3 regions of the Pseudoalteromonas lipolytica genome follow, and region 2 is predicted to be linked to each of the others. Evidence: predicted binding sites of a transcription regulator. Region 2 holds the regulator's gene; each other region holds the start of a gene.
The links. The regulator sigma-54, encoded in region 2, starts transcription at its own class of promoters, with help from an activator protein. The targets are predictions, from matches to a motif close to GTTGGCACGNNNNTNGNNT.
Positions count from the first base shown of each region.

Region 1: glnA (glutamate--ammonia ligase) is a predicted target of sigma-54. The motif match lies at 2,222-2,240, and genes of this name have one in related genera.
Region 3: D0907_RS04640 (flagellar basal body rod protein FlgF) is a predicted target of sigma-54. The motif match lies at 2,746-2,764, and genes of this name have one in related genera.

Region 1 covers NZ_CP032090.1:269,303-275,095, forward strand. The annotation lists gene glnL (nitrogen regulation protein NR(II)) at 1-36, opposite strand, end outside; gene D0907_RS01275 (DUF4124 domain-containing protein) at 115-636, opposite strand; gene glnA (glutamate--ammonia ligase) at 760-2,166, opposite strand; gene typA (translational GTPase TypA) at 2,673-4,496, shown strand; gene D0907_RS01290 (BLUF domain-containing protein) at 4,999-5,418, shown strand; gene D0907_RS01295 (Rrf2 family transcriptional regulator) at 5,488-5,793, opposite strand, start outside.
Region 2 covers NZ_CP032090.1:519,155-524,947, forward strand. The annotation lists gene rapZ (RNase adapter RapZ) at 1-605, opposite strand, end outside; gene ptsN (PTS IIA-like nitrogen regulatory protein PtsN) at 606-1,058, opposite strand; gene hpf (ribosome hibernation promoting factor) at 1,062-1,349, opposite strand; gene D0907_RS02435 (RNA polymerase factor sigma-54) at 1,376-2,872, opposite strand; gene lptB (LPS export ABC transporter ATP-binding protein) at 2,987-3,712, opposite strand; gene lptA (lipopolysaccharide transport periplasmic protein LptA) at 3,709-4,230, opposite strand; gene lptC (LPS export ABC transporter periplasmic protein LptC) at 4,220-4,774, opposite strand; gene kdsC (3-deoxy-manno-octulosonate-8-phosphatase KdsC) at 4,771-5,322, opposite strand; gene D0907_RS02460 (KpsF/GutQ family sugar-phosphate isomerase) at 5,325-5,793, opposite strand, start outside.
Region 3 covers NZ_CP032090.1:1,025,430-1,031,222, forward strand. The annotation lists gene flgB (flagellar basal body rod protein FlgB) at 1-124, shown strand, start outside; gene flgC (flagellar basal body rod protein FlgC) at 127-558, shown strand; gene D0907_RS04630 (flagellar hook assembly protein FlgD) at 572-1,255, shown strand; gene flgE (flagellar hook protein FlgE) at 1,306-2,649, shown strand; gene D0907_RS04640 (flagellar basal body rod protein FlgF) at 2,799-3,563, shown strand; gene flgG (flagellar basal-body rod protein FlgG) at 3,585-4,373, shown strand; gene flgH (flagellar basal body L-ring protein FlgH) at 4,389-5,072, shown strand; gene D0907_RS04655 (flagellar basal body P-ring protein FlgI) at 5,085-5,793, shown strand, end outside.

The DNA.
Region 1 (5,793 bases), 250 kb from region 2:
GAGCAATTCTGAGTTAAATTGTGTATCACTGAGCATGGTTGCACCATTTTAGTGCGTTACGATTAAGTGCAGCTTAGCATAATCCTTTTGCATTGCGAGGCGCGTTTGAAAAAATTAATTCCCACCAACAACAGACGCTCTGTGCATGTAGAATGTGCTAACTGGACTGACCGAAACGAGTTTATTGTTCGCATTAAATAGTTTGGCTTGTAATGTGTGCTCGCCTCGATTTACGCCTCGTAGTGCAAAAGTAGAACTGTTACTTGGTTCGCCATGGGGGGCACCATTTACAAAAAGTTGTACTTTAAAACCCGTTGCAAAGCGAGGAATGACACGGGTTGTAACATAAACAGAACCGGAGTTTTCTCTGACTGTTGCTTGGTCTTCAGGTGAGGAAATAGCGATTTTAAAGTTTACGGGTGTTGCACTGGCTGTGTTATCAAGAATACTGGTGTCGGTAGCAGGCATGGTCAAGTTAGGGGTATTAAGCTTTACTTCGGTAGCACCGGGGCGTGGCGTATCAGAAAATACCAGAACACCATTTTTATCTTTCCACGAATACACTTTTTTTGTTGTTCCATAACTAAAAAAGCTTACTGATAGTAACAAAAATACCAATAAAGTTGTTCTTTTCACCCTGCGACCCTGCATTTTTTTATGTAATTAAAACTGTAGAGGAGAACACGCCTAATTACCATTAAAAAAGCCCGCCAAAGCGGGCTTGAGAACACACATTAATTATTTACTGTCTACGACGTATTAAACGCTGTAGTACATTTCGAACTCAACTGGGTGAGTTGTCATGTTAAGTTTTTCAACTTCTTTGTTCTTAAGTGAGATGTATGCATCAATTAGGTCGTCAGTGAATACACCACCTGCTTTTAAGAACTCACGGTCAGCATCTAAAGCAGCAAGTGCTTCGCTTAGTGAAGAGGCAACTTGTGGGATCTCAGCTGCTTCTTCAGCAGGTAGATCGTATAAGTCTTTATCCATTGCATCGCCAGGGTGGATCTTGTTTTGAATACCATCAAGGCCAGCCATAAGCATTGCAGAGAATGCTAAGTATGGGTTTGCTGTTGGATCAGGGAAGCGTACTTCGATACGACGTCCTTTTGCAGATGGTACTACAGGGATACGGATTGAAGCAGAGCGGTTACGTGCAGAGTATGCAAGCATTACTGGCGCTTCGAAGCCTGGTACAAGACGTTTGTACGAGTTAGTTGACGCGTTAGCGAATGCGTTGATTGCTTTAGCGTGCTTGATGATACCACCGATGTAGTAAAGCGCTTCTTCAGAAAGACCTGCGTATTTGTCACCAGCGAAGATGTTCACGCCATCTTTACCTAAAGATTGGTGACAGTGCATACCAGAACCGTTATCACCTACAAGCGGCTTAGGCATGAATGTCGCTGTTTTACCATAAAGGTGAGCCATGTTATGGATAACATATTTCATCTCTTGGATTTCGTCAGCTTTTAATACCATTGTATTGAAGCGTGTTGCGATTTCGTTTTGACCCGCAGTTGCTACTTCGTGGTGGTGTGCTTCAACAACTTGGCCTAGCTCTTCAAGAACTAAACACGTTGCTGAACGCCAGTCATGCGATGAGTCGATTGGTGAACATGGGAAGTAACCACCTTTAACACCTGGACGATGACCTTTATTGCCACCTTCGTAATCTTTATCTGAGTTCCAAGCTGCTTCGATGTCGTCGATTTTATACATAGAACCAGACATGTCTGATTTGTATTTAACGTCATCAAATAGGAAGAACTCTGGCTCTGGGCCAAATAATACTGTGTCTGCGATACCTGTTGAACGCATGTACTCTTCTGCACGTTTAGCAACAGAGCGAGGGTCACGCTCGTAACCTTGAAGTGTTGAAGGCTCAACAACGTCACAACGTACGATTAAAGTTGCTTCTTCAGAAAATGGGTCCATTTTTGCAGACTCAGGAACAGGCATTAATACCATGTCTGATTCGTTGATACCTTTCCAACCAGCAATTGAAGAACCGTCAAACATTTTGCCGTCTTCAAAGAAGTCTTCATCAACTTGATGATGAGGAATAGAAACATGCTGTTCTTTACCTTTGGTATCAGTAAAGCGTAAATCAATGAACTTAACGTCATTTTCTTTGATAAAATCTAAAACCGATTGTGACATGTGTCCTCCAATTGTTGGGTTTTATTTTTGCTGCATTATTGCTTTTGTTCTATGTAAGCTGGTTTCATGCCAAATTTTTAACGCCTTGTTTAGGCTTATAAAAATAAAATAAAGCGCATTTTGTTAATTATTTTTGCACTATTTTGGTGCGTAAAATGTTCATTGTGGTGCGTTATGCTTGCCGGTTGTATTTGCACAACGATTAACCACCCTAGTTAGCATAAACGAAATGTGCTTTAGTGCCAAAATATTGCTAAAAAGGTGATTTTTTACCAGTTTGGATGTTCGATTAAAGATAAAATTAATAAAATTGTCATTTATAAAACAGATACTTATAAAAAGCCTGAAGAAAGTTTATAAAATTGTATTGGATAAACTTTCATCCATGCCATTATTAAGGGATAATATGCGCCCTTTTAAATCCTATGCTTAGACATCTGTTGAAAATGCAGGTGAGTGCGTAGATCTTGCAGGATCAATGAGATTCAATTTCTCTGAGAAAAAATATGAGCATCGAAAAGTTAAGAAATATAGCGATTATCGCCCACGTTGACCACGGTAAAACAACTTTGGTTGATAAACTGCTTGAGCAATCAGGCACATTAGAAACACGCGGCGGTAATGAAGAGCGCGTGATGGACTCAAACGACATTGAGAAAGAACGTGGTATTACCATTTTGGCTAAAAACACAGCCATCTCTTGGAATGATTACCACATCAATATCGTAGACACCCCAGGACACGCCGACTTCGGTGGTGAAGTTGAACGCGTACTTTCGATGGCTGACTCAGTATTGTTACTTGTTGATGCTCAAGAAGGTCCAATGCCACAAACGCGCTTCGTAACGCAAAAAGCGTTCGCGCAAGGTTTGAAGCCAATCGTTGTTATCAATAAAATTGATAAGCCGGGTGCACGCCCTGATTGGGTTATGGATCAAATCTTTGATTTATTCGATAACCTTGGTGCAACTGACGAACAGTTAGACTTTAAAGTTATCTACGCATCAGCTATCAACGGCTGGGCAACATTAGATTTAGACGAACCATCTGACAACATGGAACCTATGTTCAAGATGATCGTTGACGAAGTATCACCACCGGATGCAGATCCTGAAGGTGACTTCCAAATGCAGATTTCTCAACTTGATTACAACTCATACGTAGGTGTAATCGGTATCGGCCGAATCAAGCGTGGTTCTGTAGCGCCTAACCAACAAGTAACTATTATCAGTGCTGATGGCACAAAACGTAATGGTAAAATTGGTGCGGTTCAAAGCTACTTAGGTCTTGAGCGAATTGATACAGACCGTGGTTATGCGGGTAATATCGTAACTGTGACAGGTATAGGCGAATTAAAAATCTCTGATACAGTGTGTGCGCCTTCTAACGTTGAAGCGTTACCTCCGCTATCAGTTGATGAGCCGACAGTAACAATGACGTTCTCTGTAAACACGTCGCCATTTGCGGGTAAAGAAGGTAAGTTCGTAACATCACGTAATATCCTTGAGCGTTTACAAGCTGAGCTTGTTCACAACGTTGCATTACGCGTTGAAGAAACTGACAACCCAGATAGCTTCCGTGTATCAGGCCGTGGTGAACTTCACTTAGGTATCTTAATCGAAAACATGCGTCGTGAAGGCTACGAGCTTGCTGTTTCTCGTCCAGAAGTAATCTTACGCACTGTAGATGGTGTATTAGAAGAACCGTACGAAACAGTAACGATTGACTGTCAAGAAGAGCACCAAGGTTCTATCATGGAACAAATTGGTCTGCGTAAAGGTGAACTAACTGACATGGCGCCAGATGGTAAAGGCCGTATGCGTATGGACTTTATGATGCCGAGCCGTGGTTTAATCGGTTTCCAAACTGATTTCATGACGCTTACATCAGGTTCAGGTCTTATGTACCACACGTTTGATCATTACGGTCCTCATAAAGGCGGTAACATCGGTCTACGTAAAAATGGTGTAATGATCGCTAACGCAACAGGTAAAGCGTTAACTAACGCATTATTCAACCTTCAAGAGCGCGGTAAGCTATTCATCGGTCACGGTGTAGAAGTTTACGAAGGTATGGTTATCGGTATTCATAGCCGTGATAACGACCTAACTGTAAACGCACTTAAAGGTAAGCAGCTAACGAACGTTCGTGCATCAGGTACTGATGAAGCGCAAACATTAACACCACCATTGAACTACACACTTGAGCAAGCGCTTGAGTTTATCGATGATGACGAGTTAGTAGAAGTAACACCTGAAAATATTCGTATTCGTAAGCGTCACTTAACTGAAAGTGATCGTAAACGTGCGAGCCGTGCTTCTAAAGGCTAATTTACGCTTTTAGCTCACGCAAAATAACACGCCGTCGTATTGCAAAATACGGCGGCTTTTTTGTTTAAGGAGACTTGTTTTTTGCTGTCAGCCGTAAGATCACACTCACAAATGTTCGTTTTGTTGTTACTGGTTTTTGTTGTTACTAAGGGGTGGCGTATTTTATTTCTATTGATAAATTAATTACTTGTCTACTAACCACTAACCACTAACCACTAACCACTAACCACTAACCACTAACCACTAACCACTAACCACTAACCACTAACCACTAACCACTAACCACTAACCACTAACCACTAACCACTAACCACTAACCACTAACCACTAACCACTAACCACTAACCACTAACCACTAACCACTAACCACTAACCACTAACCACTAACCTCTAACCTCTAACCTCTAACCTCTAACCTCTAACCTCTAACCGCAAGTTGCCACTTTTTTGCTAAAGCCTCTATCTGTACTATCTTTTTAAATCTACCTTGAAGGAGATCAGGATGTATTTAGTCAGGCTTATTTATACGAGTGAAGTTTGTGAAGGATTTGGGCCGAGTGATATTGAGGATATCATTGAAAAAGCACAGAAAAATAATCATGCGTCGAATGTAACAGGGTTGCTGTGTTTTAATAGTTCGCACTTTTTACAGTGCCTAGAAGGATCTCGACAGGCGGTAAATGCAACCTATCATAAGATCTTAAATGATAATCGGCATCGAAATATTATTATGCTGAATTACTGCGAAATTTACGAAAGGGAGTTCGAAAACTGGTCAATGGGTTATATTCCGTATTCAAAAATAACCACACCGCTTAATTTAAAATACTCAGGCACCAGCGAATTCGATCCGTTAGCAATGTCAGGAGGCAGTGCACATAAACTCATGATGGCACTGAGAGATACATTAGTAAACCAATAACCCAAATGGAGTGTCACTGCCATGACACTCCAGGAATACCTACACCTTTGAGTGCGCCAAAATGTGAGTTTAGTTTTCTATTTTTAGCAGTTGGGAGAGCTGATTTGCGTGTTTTGGGGTGATCAGATCTGCGAGTGTATAGTTATCTAAATGAAGGAAAAAAGCCTCCATTGCTTGTGCAAATATTTGTTTAAGTTGACAGGCGGGGGTGATAACACATTGATTGTCATTACCAAAGCATTCCACCAACGTAGACCCTTGCTCTTGTAAGCGCACTAACTCACCAATGTTAATCTCGGCGGGATCTTTGCTTAAACGGATACCGCCATTCTTTCCTCTCGTCGCAATTAAATAGCCTCTATTACTTAGCTCTTG
Region 2 (5,793 bases):
TCTAAGCCTGTCAGTGGTTTTAGATCCGGTTCCCAGTGTGGATTCGGTAAAAAGCGAGCATCAAATACGTAATCAGCTTCTTTTGGAATGCCGTGCTTAAAGCCAAACGACATAAAAGTAATAATGAGCTTTTTGTCTTTTTTACCCAGTATTTTTTCGCGAATAGATTCGGCAAGCTGATGCACGCTGAGATCGGTCGTATCAATCATAAAATCGGCACGGGTGATCAAAACATCCAGTAATACTTTTTCTTGTTTAATCGCTAAATCAAGCGGCAGCGAGTCAATCGATAATGGGTGTAAGCGGCGAGTTTCAGAGAACCGTTTGATTAGTGTTTGATCATCACTATCTAAATAAAACAACGTGGGTTTTGCAAAGCCCGGTAAATACTCAAGAATATCGTTAAATTCTTGCTGTTCTTTCGGCAGGTTACGCACATCGATACTTACAGCAATTTTGTCGTAATTATCTGACACACTGCGTACTAACGAAGGAAGTAGGTTTACAGGAATATTATCAACGCAGTAATAGCCTAAGTCTTCAAGTACTCGTAAAGCGACCGATTTACCTGAACCAGAGCGACCGCTGATAATAATTAATTCCATTTATGCCTCTGATGCAATGACTTTAAACAGATCACTATCTGTTTTAGCACTGCGTAGCTGTTTACAAAATTCTTTGTCTTTAAGTCTATCAGCAATTGTTGATAAGGTCTTTAGATGAAGTTGACAGTCACCATCTGGTACGATGAGTGCGACAAAAATATCCACTGGACGATTATCAATTGCATCAAAATTTATAGGTGACTCACTCACAATTACAAATGCGTGTGGCTGATCTGCACCGCTCATACGACCATGTGGAATCGCAATACCTCGGCCAATACCCGTGCTGCCCAATTTTTCTCTGTTCAATAGGGCATTGAGTATATCTTGCTGAGATAAATGAGGGAGCTGCTCATGAGCCAGTTCGCTGATAAATTCGAGAATTCTTTTTTTGCTATTAAAAAGGACCGCAGCTTTGCTGCAGTCCTGGTTAGTAAGTGAACTAAGTTTCATAATTTAGTGTCGAGCTAATTTCTCTTTGTGTTTAATTACTTGACGATCAAGTTTATCGATTAACGAGTCGATGGCTGCATACATATCTTGGTGTTCAGTAGAGGCAAATAACTCGCCTCCGTTTACATGTAAAGTTGCTTCTGCTTTTTGGCTTAGTTTTTCTACATCTAGAATGACATGAACATTATTAATGTGGTCAAAATGCCTTTCTAGTTTCGCAAACTTGGTGTTTACATAGTCTCTTAATGAATCTGTGATTTCTACATGACGACCAGTTAAATTTAGTTGCATAAGCATTTTCCTTCTATGTAAAACGTCTAAATCAGACTCTTACGCTGATTCGACGGAGGTATTGCTAGAGACTCTCGATATTTTGCTATTGTCCGTCTAGCTACTTTAATTCCTTGCTCAGCCAATATATCTGCAATTTTGCTATCACTCAATGGTTTAGCTGTGTTTTCTGCGGCGATTAGCTTTTTGATTAAAGCGCGAATTGCCGTAGATGAACACTCACCCCCATTTTCAGTGCTTACATGGCTGGAGAAGAAATATTTCAACTCAAAAATTCCCCGCGGGGTATGCATGTATTTTTGTGTTGTTACTCGCGAAATTGTTGATTCATGCATTTCGACCATTTCTGCGACATCATTTAATACCATGGGTTTCATGGCCTCAGGACCATGTTCAAAGAAAGCCTGTTGTTGTTGAACAATACAGTTAGTCACTTTTAATAACGTGTCATTACGGCTTTCTAAGCTTTTAATAAACCATTTTGCTTCTTGTAAATGAGAGCGAATAAATTGGCTATCACTGCTTGATTTTACAGAACGTGACATCGCCGCATAGTGGCTATTCACTCTGATTTTCGGCATGCAGTCTGGGTTTAGTTCAACTACCCAACGGCCTTTTATTTTTTTTACGGATACATCGGGTATCACGTATTCAGACTCTTCTCTAACAATGGTATCCGCAGGCTTTGGATTTAAGCTGTGGATCAATGTCATGACTTCTTTCAGCTCACTTTCTTTAAGCTTAGTCTTTTTCATCAAAGTGCGATAGTCACGACTCGCTAATAATTCAATATGTTCTGATAACACCATTTTAGTTTCAGCTAAATAGGGGGTGTCAGCATCGAATTGGCGTAATTGAATACACAAACATTCTTGTAAACTACGGGCGCCAATACCGACAGGATCGAATAATTGGATTCTTTTTAAGACAGCTTCGACTTCATCAAGTTCGATTTCTTCTTCATCGTTATTTTGATTGAAGCTTTCAACAATGTCTTCGCAGCTTACGGTTAAAATACCCGAATCATCAATTGCCTCAACAATCGCAACGGCAATCGCTTCGTCTGTTGGGCTGAATGGAGTCAGTTGTAACTGCCACATTAGGTATTCGTGGAGAGTTTCGGTTGATGCGCCTTGGTAAATTGATTCATCTTCAGGCATTGGACCTGAGGAACTTGATGGGGCAGCACTCATGTACTCATCCCACGTAACATCCATTGCTAAGTCGTCACTTACGGTGTCTTTGTTGAGGGCATCACTGCTTTCTTGCTCGTACTCGCTTGCAGCTTCGTCAGCCGACGCGCTTAGTTGGGTATCGTCAGATTCGGCTTTCTGCTCGTTCTTGCCAATACTCTCTTCTGCATAATCTGCTTCTTCAACTTCAAGCAAAGGGTTAGAGTCTAACGCTTCTTGAATTTCTTGCTGGAGATCCAATGTACTGAGCTGCAACAAACGGATAGCCTGTTGCAGTTGTGGAGTCATTGTAAGTTGCTGGCCCATGCGCAGCTGTAATGATTGCCTCATGTATCCCTAACAATCCTTTTTAGTCTTATCAAACAATAGCACGATGCCGTTAACTATTTATTTGATTTATTGTCATTGTTATAAGTCTAGCAGATGCTCTAGTCGGTGGCGTATTTAAAGCCTGAATTGCTCGCCTAGATACACATCGCGTACAGTTTGGTCGGCTAACACATGTTCAGGTGTACCTGATGCAATTAGCTCCCCATGAGAAACAATGTAGGCTTTTTCACAAACATCAAGGGTTTCTCTCACATTGTGGTCAGTAATTAATACACCAATACCACGATTTTTTAAGTGCTCAATAATTTTCTTTATATCTAACACTGAAATAGGATCAACACCAGCAAAAGGCTCATCGAGCAAAATAAATTTAGGGTCAGCGGCCAGTGCGCGTGCTATTTCAACACGACGGCGTTCACCCCCTGACAATGCCATACCTTGGCTGTCACGAATGTGTTGAATGCTAAATTCATCAAGTAAGCTGTTAAGTGTTTCTTCGCGGCCTTGTTTATTGAGATCTTTACGGGTCTCTAAAATGGCCATTAAGTTTTGATAAACAGTCAGTTTTCTAAAAATCGATGATTCTTGTGGCAAATAGCCAATACCTAAGCGAGCGCGGCTGTGCATTGGCAATAAGGTGATGTCGTTATCATCAATGCTTATTTTACCTTTGTCACTGGGCACTAATCCCACAATCATGTAAAAGGTGGTTGTTTTACCTGCGCCATTTGGCCCAAGTAAACCGACAATGCTGCCAGCTTCTACCTCAAGGCCTACATTTTTTACAACTTGGCGACCCTTATAGCTTTTAGCTAATAGCTCTGCTTTTAGTGTGCTCATGGCTGGCCTTCATCGTTCTTTTTGTTATCAACAGGCACTAAAATAGTGTGTACACGATCGGTCGAGTTTTCATCTTTCTCGGCACTTATCAGTTGCTGTTCCATATCGTATGTAATGCTCTTGGCACTGACTTTTTGGCCTGCTTGAGTCACTTGTGCATTGCCAACGAGTGTTAATAAGCGTTTAGCAACATCGTATCGAACTTCTTCAGCACTGGCGCTCATAATAGTGCCGTCAGCTTGTTTTTCTTCAAAGTAAGCGGGCTTTCCTGTGGCAATAATTAATTCAACCGTGCCTTCAACTTCACCTGCATGTGCTTCGAGTCGATCCGCTGTAATACGACGGTTACCATGTATGATCTCGACATTATCTTCGAAGATACCAATGCCATTTTTTAGCTGACCTTCTTGGCGATCAGAGCTAATGCTGATTGGTGTGCCAGCCTGCTCAGCAGCTGCGCCAGAAAACGCAATCAATAAGCTTGGGATCAGGAGTAATTTCTTAAGTTTATTGGTCATAGTATATGGTTCGTGTATGGTTAGTTAACTCAACAATTTCGGCTTTTAAATCGGCTTTTAAACCTTTACCGGTAATTTTTAAATTCGGTCCTGTCAGCGTGACAGGTTGCTTAGAAAACATGGTCATTTTGTCAATGTCGATGTTAATGTTCTCAGCTTTAATATCTTCGATCATGCCATTATGGGTAAGGTTTTTAGCAACCACATCCCCTTCGAATACAAGCTGATCGTTTTCATATAACGTGGCTTCTTTGGCTTTTACTTGCCAAACTTGCTGATCACCGTAAATGGTGAAAATGGGTTGCTCAAAAAAGGTAAACCCGAGCTGTTGATACAGCTCCATTTTAGCTGCGGCCACTTTATGACTGATTTTACCTTGATCATCATAGGCTGTTTGCTTTAATGCGATTGCGGTGTAATCAGGTGTAGCGATAATCTCGTCTTCACTGAGCACTGTGTTTGTCGGTTGATTAAAGTACGGATACCATAACCAAACCATGCTACAAACAAAAACAATACTTAGTAAAATACGGGCTATATTCATGCGCTCGTTCCATCGCTAGTTAGCGGTTTGCCATTTTCTAGCATTAATAAATCAGTTAGTTCACGCACAGCTCCAAAGCCACCAGGTAACAGGGTGGTGTAATGAGCCAGTTTTTTGATTAATGGATGAGCATCATTAACAGCAACGGCAAATCCGACTTTTTCCATAACCGGTAAGTCTGGACCATCGTCACCAATATAGGCAATTTGCTCATCTGTTAAGCTAAGTTTATCTTTTAACTCTTGATAAGCAATGAGCTTATTCTCTTGGCCCTGATAAATATGTTGTACCGTAAGGCTAGTCATTCGCTGCTGAACTATTTGTGAATGGCGTCCCGTGATTACGGCCACCTGAAAACCACTATTGATAAGGGCTTTAATGCCGAATCCATCTTTTGTATTGAAAGCTTTAAGCTCTTCGCCTTGATTGCCCAAATAAATACGGCCATCTGAAAAAACACCATCAATATCACAAATAAGCAGTTTTATTTTTTGAGCACGTTGACTCACGTCTGTGCTTACTGGTTGGTAAAGCTCAGCAAATGTCATGCTTAAAGTACTCCTGCTTTTAAAAGGTCTTGCATGTTAAGCGCGCCAATGGGGGTGTTGCTTTTGTCGATTACAATCAAACCATTAATACGTTTACGTTCCATAATATTAAGCGCTTCTGCGGCCAGCATATCAGCGTGTGCAGTTGTGCATGAGCGAGTCATTACTTGGCTAATTGCGGTGCTGTGAATATCAACCCGTTGCTCTAAAATACGTCGTAAATCACCATCAGTAAAAAGTCCCGATAGTGTGTTGTCATCACCAACAATTGCAGTCATACCGAGGCCTTTTGCCGACATTTCAATTAATGCATCTTTGATACTTTGCGATTCATTAACAATGGGAGTGGCCTCACCGGCGTGCATAACATCACTAAGAGAAAGCAATAAACGTTTTCCTAAGCTTCCGCCCGGGTGAGAAAGTGCAAAATCGTCTGCTGTAAAGCCTCTTGCCTCAAGCAGTGCTACAGCC
Region 3 (5,793 bases), 510 kb from region 2:
TGTTGATATACAAGTGGAACGAAACTTGTATGTACAAAACTCATTAGAGTATCAGGCAAGCCTGCAATTTATGAGTAGTAAAATTAAAGGCCTTAAAAAAGCCCTCGGTAGTCAAGGAGCTTAATCATGAGTTTATATAATGTTTTTGATATTTCGGGCACGGGTATGAGCGCACAAAATGTTCGCTTAAATACCACAGCAAGTAATATTTCGAATGCAAATACAATTAGCTCAAGCCAAGACCAGACATACCGAGCGCGCCATCCTGTGTTTGCTGCTGAACTTACAAAAGCGTCAGCATCGCAAAGTAATCCGCAGGGCTCTTCTGTTGGCGTTAAAGTATTAGGCATTGTAGAGAGCGATAAGCCGCTACAAATAGAATACAACCCGAATCACCCCAGCGCGGATGAAAATGGGTATATCTATAAACCAAATGTCAACGTTGTAGAAGAAATGGCTAATATGATTTCTGCCTCTCGCTCTTACCAAACAAATGTGCAAGTTGCTGATGCAGCTAAGCAAATGTTAAGTAAAACACTGTTGTTAGGACAACGGTAATCGAGGATAAGTTATGAGTAACGACATCAGCTCTGCATCATCATCCTATATGGATAGCTTGCGTTGGAATGAGACAAACACGCCAACAGCAAAAGAAGACAGTAATACACTGTCTCAAGAAGATTTCTTTTCGTTGTTAACGCAGCAGTTGTCGTTTCAAGATCCGAGCAATCCTGCTGATAACGATCAAATGATTGCGCAAATGACGAACTTTACCATGGCAGAAGGTATTTCAAATTTAAACACAAAATTTGAGTCACTCACTGCATCCATGACATCAAATTCGGCATTACAAGCGTCAACGTTAGTGGGTAAGCAAGCATTGCTTGAGTCAGAGACTATTGACTTTGATGGCGAAAATTTAGCTAAAGGTTCCGTTGTGGCAGAAACAACTGTTGAATCTCTTACGTTAAGAATCACTGATTCGACGGGACAATTAGTTCGCACTATTGATTTAGGATCGAAATCTGCCGGTGCTCACCGTTTCGAGTGGGATGGTAAAGATGGTGAGGGCAATGTTCTTCCTGAAGGCGAATACAATATTAGCGCTGAAGGCTTCGTAAATGGAGACTACAGCAGCATGCCTCTGGCAACCTTTAAGAACATTGAAAGTGTCAATATTAATGGCAGCAGCGGCATTATCGTAAATACAAAAGAGGGTGCGGTTAGGCTAACTGATATAGCTGAAATCGCATAATTAAAAAGGTTTGGGTTAGCTTAGGCTAAGAGATAGGTTAGAGGTGAGTTATGAGCTTCAATATTGCATTAACAGGTTTAGCAGCCGCACAAAAAGATTTAGACGTAACGGCAAATAATATTGCCAACGTAAACACAACGGGCTTTAAAGAGTCGCGTGCTGAGTTTGCTGATGTGTACGCATCGTCAGTATTTAGTTCTGGTAAAACAAAAAACGGCGACGGTGTTAAAACAGCAACGGTTGCACAACAGTTTCACCAAGGGTCGTTATCATTCACAAATAACTCACTTGATTTAGCAATCACAGGGGAAGGTTATTTTGCGATGAGTGATGACATCGCATCACAAGACTTTACATATACGCGTGCGGGTGCATTTAAATTAAATGCAGATAACTTTGTTGTTGATGCCAATGGTAACTACTTGCAAGGTTTCCCTGTTGACCCATCAACGGGTAATACGACGTCGGTAAGTTTAAGTACTACTTCACCGATTCAAATTCCTGATGCTTCAGGTTCGCCTCGTCATACGAGTAATATCTACAGCTCAATGAATTTAGACGCACGTGTCGATACGCCAACAACGACAACCTTTGATCCAACTGATAGCACGAGCTATAACTCGTCTACTTCAACAACTGTTTATGACTCATTAGGTGAGCCGCATGTTGTACAGTTATTTTTTGTAAAGCAAGACCCTACAGCAACGCCAAATACGTGGGAAGTGTACGCCACAATGGATGGTCAAGCGTTTGATGCTTCAGGTGCTGCAACGGGCACAGGTGCACACACGCCAATTGATACACTTGAGTTCACGGCGGCGGGTTTACCGAACGTAACCGCTCCAGAAACCACATTTGATGACATTATTTTGCCTTCAGATGCTTCGACAGGTTTATCGACACTACTTGGTAATGGCGCACAGTTCCCGAATGAAATCACGGTTAATTGGCGTGATGAAGCAGGCACCGCTAATAAAGTGCCTACGCAATACGCTAGTAACTTTGAAGTAAAAGCACTTGAGCAAGATGGTGCGACAGTCGGTCGTTTAGCGGGCATTGATATTGGTGCAGATGGAAAAGTAGTTGCTTCATACAGCAATGGCGATACTTCATTCTTAGGCCAAGTGGCTATGGTGCGCTTTTCAAACTCTCAAGGCTTACAACAAGCAGGTGACACTTCTTGGAAGAAAAGCCTAACCTCGGGCGAGCCTATTGCGGGTGAGCCCAACTCAGGCACATTGGGTTCAATTAACTCATCAGCACTTGAGCAATCAAACGTTAACTTAACGAATGAGCTGGTTGACCTTATCAGCGCACAGCGTAATTTCCAGGCGAACTCACGTGCCTTAGAAGTTAACTCAACATTACAACAAAATATCTTACAGATCCGTTAATTTTAGCGGCTCTAAGCTTAATCCGACACGAAAGGCTGCCCCCTCTATTGGCAGCCTTTTTTTATTTTCCTTTTCTTATTTCCGCGTCAATTTTACTTTGGCACTTTTATTGCATTTCATAGTTATCGTATTTTTAGTGAGTCAATGTTATGGACAAAATGGTCTACATTGCCATGTCTGGTGCAAAGCAAAGCTTGCGTGGCCTTGAATTAAAGGCAAACAACTTAGCAAATGCAAACACCACTGGCTTTAAAGCTGATTTTGCACAAGCACGCTCAATGCAAGCATTTGGCGAAGGCTTGCCATCGCGTGTATTCGCAATGCAAGAGCGCCCAGGTTCTAACATGGAGTCGGGTGGTTTTGTTGAAACAGGCCGAGAACTTGATATTGCCATGAGTGATCGGGGTTGGTTAAGCGTACAAGATGCATCGGGCAATGAAGCCTATACCAAAACAGGCACGCTGAATATTACTCCCGATGGCGCATTGATGACCAGTCATGGTCGTCAAGTTATTGGCGAAGGTGGCCCCATTATTTTGCCTTTACCAATCGAGAAGATTGAATTTAGTTCTGATGGGTCAATTCAGGTGCGTCCACAAGGGGCACCTGCAAACTTTTTAGAAGTGGTTGATCGTTTAAAGGTAATCGAAGCCGATAACAATCAACTAGAAAAAGGCAATGATGGCTTATTTAGGCCAAAGCCAGACATGTTGGTAAATGATTTATGTGGGTTTTGCGACATTTCAAATAATGTAAAAGTGCTTTCGGGCACCCTTGAAATGTCCAACGTTAACCCCGTACATGAAATGGTCGATATGATCAGCAATCAACGCCAATTTGAATTACAAGTTAAATTGATGAAAACAGCGGAAGAAATTGATGAACGTCAAGATCAGCTGTTACGCATTGTTTAAGATGACTGAGAGGGTAGAGTTATGAATCCTGCATTGTGGATCAGTAAAACCGGGCTTGACGCCCAACAAACCGATATTTCGGTGATCTCAAATAATCTCGCGAATGCCAGCACGGTCGGTTACAAAAAAAGCCGCGCCGTATTTGAAGATTTACTGTATCAAAATATTAATCAGCCAGGTGGTCGTTCCTCACAAGACACTGAAATGCCATCAGGTTTGATGTTAGGCGCGGGTGCGAAAGTGGTTGCTAACCAAAAGAACTTTTCACAAGGTAACATGCTTACCACTGAAAATTCATTGGATTGGATGATTTCAGGACCGGGCTTTTTTGAGGTCTTACTCCCAGATGGCAATATCGCTTATTCGCGTAATGGTCAATTTACCACCGATGAAGATGGCCGCATTGTTACCGCGGGAGCCGGTTTTCCTGTGCAACCAGAGATGAATGTGCCAGACGATGCACAATCAATTACGGTATCACAAGATGGTGAAGTGTCGGTGCGTATCTCAGGCCAAGCTGACAATGTTGTTATTGGTCAGCTAACTATCAGTGATTTCATCAATCCATCTGGCCTTGAGCCTATGGGTCAAAACCTTTACACCGAAACGGCTGTAAGTGGGGCTCCTGTGCAAGGTAATCCCGGTATTGATGGTTTAGGAACTGTTGTACAAGGTTCACTTGAAACTTCAAATGTGAATGTAACAGAAGAGCTCGTTAACCTCATTGAAACACAGCGAATTTATGAAATGAATTCAAAAGTGATTTCGGCTGTTGATGAAATGCTTAGTTACATTAACCAACAGTTATAATGGGTAGGAGGCAGCATGCGTAACATTATCTTAGTCACATCAACAGCGTTATTGCTCGGTGGTTGTATGGCAACACAAAATAACCATGTGGTTCAGGATGACCCTTACTATGCGCCAATGTACCCAGAGCCTGCAGCAGAGCAAATGGTACCCACTGGTTCATTATTTGATAGTTATTTATCAAATGACCTGTATTCAGATAAAAAAGCGTTGCGGGCAGGCGATATCATCACGGTTAAACTGCAAGAATCGACTCAGGCAACCAAAGCGGCGAAAACCGAAACCGATAAAGAAACCGACGCAAGCCTTGACCCAGTCATTGGTTTAGGCGGCAATCCTGTGAATATAGGTGGTGATAGTATCCAATTTGGTATTGGTTCAGATTCATCATTTAAAGGTGATTCTAAATCGAATCAATCGAACAGCTTATTTGGTGATATTTCAGTTAATGTTATGCGAGTTTTGCCGAACGGTAACTTAGTGATCCGTGGCGAAAAGTGGCTTACTTTAAATACCGGTGAAGAGTTTATTCGTCTTGAAGGTTTAGTGCGTCCCCAAGATGTGACAGCAGATAATACGGTGACTTCAAACCGAGTTGCGAATGCGCGCATTCAATACTCAGGTAAAGGTCAACTTCAAGAAGCGCAAAGTGCGGGTTGGTTAACTCGCTTCTTTAGCAGTTCTATTTTCCCATTTTAGAGGATACAAATCATGAATGGGTTTAAATACATTATTGCTCTTTGCTTAATTAGCGTACAGTTTTCTGTTCAGGCTGAGCGAGTTAAAGATGTGTCTATGGTTGAGGGTGTACGCTCAAATCAATTAGTCGGTTATGGTTTAGTGGTGGGTTTACCTGGCACGGGCGAGCAAAGTCGTTTTACAGAGCAGAGCTTTAAAGCGATGTTAAATAGCTTCGGTATCACGCTTCCTGCGAACTTAAAACCAAAGATTAAAAATGTTGCAGCCGTTGCTGTACATGCCGAGTTACCCGCGTTTAGAAAACCAGGTCAAACCATTGATATTACCGTGTCTTCAATTGGCAGTGCAGGAAGCTTACGCGGTGGTACGTTATTACAAACCTTTTTGAAAGGGGTTGATGGTAATACGTATGCCATTGCACAGGGCAGTTTGGTCGTGGGGGGCTTAGGCGCAGAAGGTGCTGATGGCAGCCGAGTGATTATAAACACTCCCACCGTTGGCCGAATTCCGAATGGGGCAACGGTTGAGCGCGCTGTTAAAAGCCCGTTTATGCAAGGTGACTACATCACCTTTAATTTGAATCGTCCAGATTTCACAACGGCAAAGCGCCTAGAGCAAACTATTAATGATTTAGTTGGGCCAAACAGTGCTCAAGCAATTGATGCAGCGTCTGTACGTGTCATTGCACCGCGCGATGCATCGCAGCGCGTATCGTATTTAT